2 regions of the Gabonibacter chumensis genome follow, and region 2 is predicted to be linked to the other one. Evidence: riboswitches for the same ligand, from Rfam matches in the RefSeq annotation. Region 2 holds a riboswitch; the other holds the start of a gene.
The links. Region 2 has a riboswitch for cobalamin ahead of NVS78_RS04120 (PepSY domain-containing protein). Riboswitches for the same ligand answer to the same signal wherever they lie in the genome.
Positions count from the first base shown of each region.

Region 1: another riboswitch for cobalamin. It lies ahead of NVS78_RS03725 (ribonucleoside triphosphate reductase); the one in region 2 lies ahead of NVS78_RS04120 (PepSY domain-containing protein).

Region 1 covers NZ_JANSKB010000001.1:852,048-854,463, forward strand. The annotation lists gene NVS78_RS03725 (ribonucleoside triphosphate reductase) at 1-1,122, opposite strand, end outside; cobalamin riboswitch at 1,225-1,405, opposite strand; gene NVS78_RS03730 (cation diffusion facilitator family transporter) at 1,563-2,416, opposite strand, start outside.
Region 2 covers NZ_JANSKB010000001.1:954,026-956,441, forward strand. The annotation lists gene NVS78_RS04120 (PepSY domain-containing protein) at 1-1,408, opposite strand, end outside; cobalamin riboswitch at 1,577-1,798, opposite strand; cobalamin riboswitch at 1,882-2,078, shown strand; gene NVS78_RS04125 (TonB-dependent receptor) at 2,184-2,416, shown strand, end outside.

The DNA.
Region 1 (2,416 bases), 100 kb from region 2:
GGAGTTCACGAAATTGGAAAAATAGGGAATTCCGTATTTGGCCGTCATCTCCCATATCCCTTCGTATTCAGGATTGTTCCAATCGAAATCCGGAGTGATATTGTAGGTCGGGATAGGGAAGGAGAAGAGACTGCCGGAAGCATCACCTTCGTACATTACTTCGGCAAATGCTTTATTCAATAAAGTGACCTCCGCTTGGAAGTCGCCGTATACTTCTTCCTTGATTTCTCCGCCGTGGACAATCGGTTCGTTTTTTAAGAAATCCGGAACAGTTAAGTCCATGGTGATGTTGGTAAAAGGAGTTTGGAAGCCGACGCGTGTCGGTACGTTTAAGTTAAACAGAAACTCCTGTAAGCATTGTTTTATCTGTTTGTAGTCCAATTGATCGTAGCGGATATAAGGAGCCAGGAAGGTATCGAAATTGGAGAAGGCCTGAGCCCCGGCGGCTTCTCCCTGCATGGTATAGAAAAAGTTGACAATTTGTCCTAAAGCTGTCCGGAAATGCTTGGCCGGTTTACTTTGGGCTTTTCCCTCAACACCCCTGAAACCGACCGTTAGTAAGTCTTTCAGATCCCATCCGACACAATACACGCTTAAAAATCCGAGATCGTGAATATGAAGGGCCCCGCTTTTGTGAGCTTCGGATATTCTTTCCGGATAGAGATTGTTTAACCAGTAATTGGACGTGATTTGGGTGGAGATATGTTGATTTAACCCTTGTAGAGAATAGGACGAATTAGCACTCTCTTTTACTTTCCAGTCGCTTAATGTCAGGTAATCGTCCATCACTTCGATATTGGTAAGCAATACCTTGGAGTTCCGGATCTGTTCATGTTGTTTCCGGTAGAGCAGATAAATTTTCAATAAATTGAAATCTCCGTGTTGAAAGAGTACCTGTTCAACCGTGTCCTGTACGATCTCCACGTGAGGAATGACTCCTTCCGGGGTGTCGGTTTTTAGAATTCCAATCACCTTGTTGCAGAGTTCGCGTGCTGTTTTACGATGAGGGTTTCCCGTTGCTCGCGTGGCTTTAAAAATCGCTTGTTCGATTTTCTCCGCTTTAAAATCGCAAATCTCCCCGTTGCGTTTTACAATTTTTGAAAAAGAGCTGTTTTCGTTCATTCTTAAAGGTTTTAGTAATGAATAAATAAATTTACTATAACCTTGGGTAAAATGAGAATAGTCTGATAGGCAAGCCTTCTCCTCACTTTTCACCCGAAAGTTACGGATATATCGCAATCGGCAGGTCTTCTGACTCGCTATTTTCGACCTCCTTCCCATCGGTTACCCGACAGTGGATCTCTTGATCGAAAAACAAAAAAAGCTTACAGCTACGGGTATAGTCCCGGATTTTCACCGGATTCCCTATTAATCACAAACGTGAACCGAATGCATGACGAAAGTAAGTAAAAATAAGATAGGATATATCGTAATTTTTATTTTTAACAATAATTCTGAGTGAGATATATTGTTAATAAACTTATATTAAGTTATTTGTGTATATGAATGGGGAAATTTTGTATGATATTTATTTGATAAAGTTTTCATTTTTGGGAAACATTTTAGTCTGAATATTCTTTTGGGCAATCCTTGCAATGAGATCCCGGTGCTTCAAATTCCAACGTGGCATGAATGATGTCGATATGTTCCAATTCATGTTTTAAATCGCATTTTACGGTTTCCATTTGGGACATGTCATCGATGACGACGTGTACGGTAAGAGCGGTTTCTGTCGTGCTTAAAGCCCAGATATGCAAATGATGAAATCCTTTTACCCCGCGAACAGAGGCAATGGTTTTTTCGACCTGCCTGTAATCGGTTCCGGCGGGAACCCCGTCTAAGGACAAGCGAATGCTGTCTCGCAGCAGTCCCCAGGTGGAATAAACGATGATGACGGCAATTCCGATCCCGATAAGCGGATCGATGATATTCCATCCCGTGTTGGCGATAATCAATCCGGAGACCACAACACCGATGGAGACCAAGGCATCTGCTGCCATATGTAGATAAGCTCCTTTTACGTTCAGGTCCTTTTCTTTATCTTTCATAAACAACCAGGCCGTGATCCCATTGATGACTACTCCGACTCCGGCAACCCAGGCGACGGCGTCTCCGTCGACCGGTTGAGGGTGGAATAGTTTGTTGATGCTTTCTCCCAAGATGAAGCCTACGGCAATCAACAGGATGACGGCATTTAAAAGGGAGGTTAAGACCGTGCTTTTTTTGTAGCCGTACGTGTATTTGGTATTGGCTTGTACGCGGGAAAGCCGGAAAGCCAGCATGGCCAATACAAGACTGAAGACATCGCTTAAGTTGTGTCCCGCATCCGAGAGTAAGCCCAAAGAATTAAACCAGAATCCGGCAACGAATTCAACGACCACGAAAGCCGTGTTTAACGTGATCCCTATGATAAAAG
Region 2 (2,416 bases):
AGGCACATCCGAGTAAAAGTCCCCACATGACGATTGTCCATAGTACGGGACGATCGATTAGAAATTTGAAATCCAACCGGTGTAATCCCCGAAAGGCCCAGCGTTTCCAGCGTCCGTTGTTATCATAATGTTGCGGTTGAAAAGATTTTAAGTTATAATAATAGCAATCTCCGGATTCATTATCCAACGTTACTTTATAGACAGGTAGAGGTAAGGTTCTGCGACGGGAGATGTAATAGTTATCGTACTCTTCCATTTTGACGATGGTGTAGCGAACCGTATCGGCCGTCAGTTTTTTTACGGCGGCGTAGATCATCTTTTCGGTGATCCGGAAAGGACGTATCGTATCGACGGAAGCATCCAGAATAATTTCTTCTTCCACTGTCCGTAATTTGTAAAGAGGTATATCGTGGTAATTACTCCAGGTAATTTCTTTTACCGGACCATGTGTTTTTGATACTTCGGCAATAGCCTTCCGGTAATCCAGGTTATATTTTTCGATAGGAGGAGCGGCCGGGATGGAAGGACGGCTTCTGAATGCGTTACCTGCCTTTTTGTTTTTGTTGAATAAGTTGGAAAAGGTGGGTGATATGGGCGCCCATGCACTGAATAGCCAAGTACAGATAAAGATACCGAAAAAGAAACCGGTGATGTGATGCCAGCGGAACCACGGCTTTGTATAGGGAGAACGAAGGAAGCCTTTCCGGCGGGTCAGCCAATAGGAACGAATGCCGAGGTACATTCCGCTGATACACATGATAAGGCTGAGCAAGCAACTCCAATACAAAAGAGCATCCCATTTTTGTATATCCTGTCGGATGGAGGTAATGTATAACCAATGTGGAATGGCCCCGATCCAGGCCCAAAAACGTTGTTCCCGGGAAGAGAACTGTAAAATATTTCCGGTACGGGAAGAGATATAAAGTTGGTAATGTTCCGGTCCGTCAAAATAGAATTTGTAGATGGGCAGGTCTCTTTTCAATTGTCCGAAAGGAATCCATACTTCCAATTTGTGAAGAGTATCTACTCCGGTAATCTTACGGTCAGGACACCAGCATTTGGCTCTTTGTTCACAAAGAGCGTAGATGGGAGAAGGAAGTATGTAATTACTATCTACATAAACATCATTCACATTACGCCATCTACCGTAATGAAAAACCGGTTCGCCGAAAGGATTGTTTAAATTTAAATTATTAGACAAGGCGTTTTTGGGTAGGCGCTGCCATATTTCGTTGATATCGGGCAGGCGGGAGGTATCCAGAACCTCCTGGCGGGGAAGACGTTTATCAGGACCAACTCGGGGAAAAGAGTGATAAATCAATACTATACCGGAAATACACCATAAAAAACACAGTACACAGAGTAAAAGTCCGAGAATCCGGTGGACGTGAATAAAGAATTTAATCATATCTTTTTAGTTTATAGTTTTATAAATATGCTGTTTACCTCACGCCAGGAATTCATCGGAACTCTTATCGAATCGCTCGATAACGATTCAATAACGGCTTGATAGTAAAAATTTTTCATTTTTGATGAAAAACATTTCAGTAACGCTATCCTTAACCCCGAGCATATGCGTTGACTATTGGTTTCGGTAGGTCTCCTGACTCGCCCCGGATAGATACCTTCCCATTCCCTCGTATTCGCTGGAACAGTGGTGTAAGAATTTATCCGTCATATATCTTCTTTTCAGAAGAAGCGGGCATCACAGTAGCGGGTACTGTACCGGATTCAGACCGGTTTCCCTCTTGTGTGTTAATTAGAATAATAACACAACACCAAAACGCTGCAAATGTACAATTTTTTTTGAAATGATGTTATTTCTGGAAAAATATCATGAAATAAAAAATGATAATAGTGTTTCTAATATAGAAATTTGTATTACTTTTGTGCCGTTTTGGTGCAATACCTCTTTTCTTGAGGTGAAACAAAATAGGGAATCCGGTGTGAGTCCGGAACTGTACCCGCAGCTGTAAGTTCCTGTAAAAGAATTTTGTACTTCAATGTCACTGGTTGAAACCGGGAAGGCGGCAAAATTCGGAACGAGTCAGAAGACCTGCCGAAACACGTAGACCATAGCTTTCGGGAACAAAAGCGAGAGGAGAAAGATAAATTTATACCTTTTCTCATGTACCCTTAAACTATGTTAATAATGCTTTATTCATTATTAATATATAGTTTTTATGAAAAAAGTTGTTGTACTAACATTATTGTTACTGGTGTGTGTCGGCTCTCTTTTGGCCGAAGATAAAGACAAAAGGAAAAAAAAGAGTATCACGGATTCGATTTTTAATATTGAAGAAGCGACAGTCTTGGGAAAAAAGAAAAGAATGGAATTAATGGGACTGAATGTACCTCTCAGATTCGTTCCGTTGAATGTATCTTTATTGTCTGCTAAAGTGCTTGAACGAAAAGG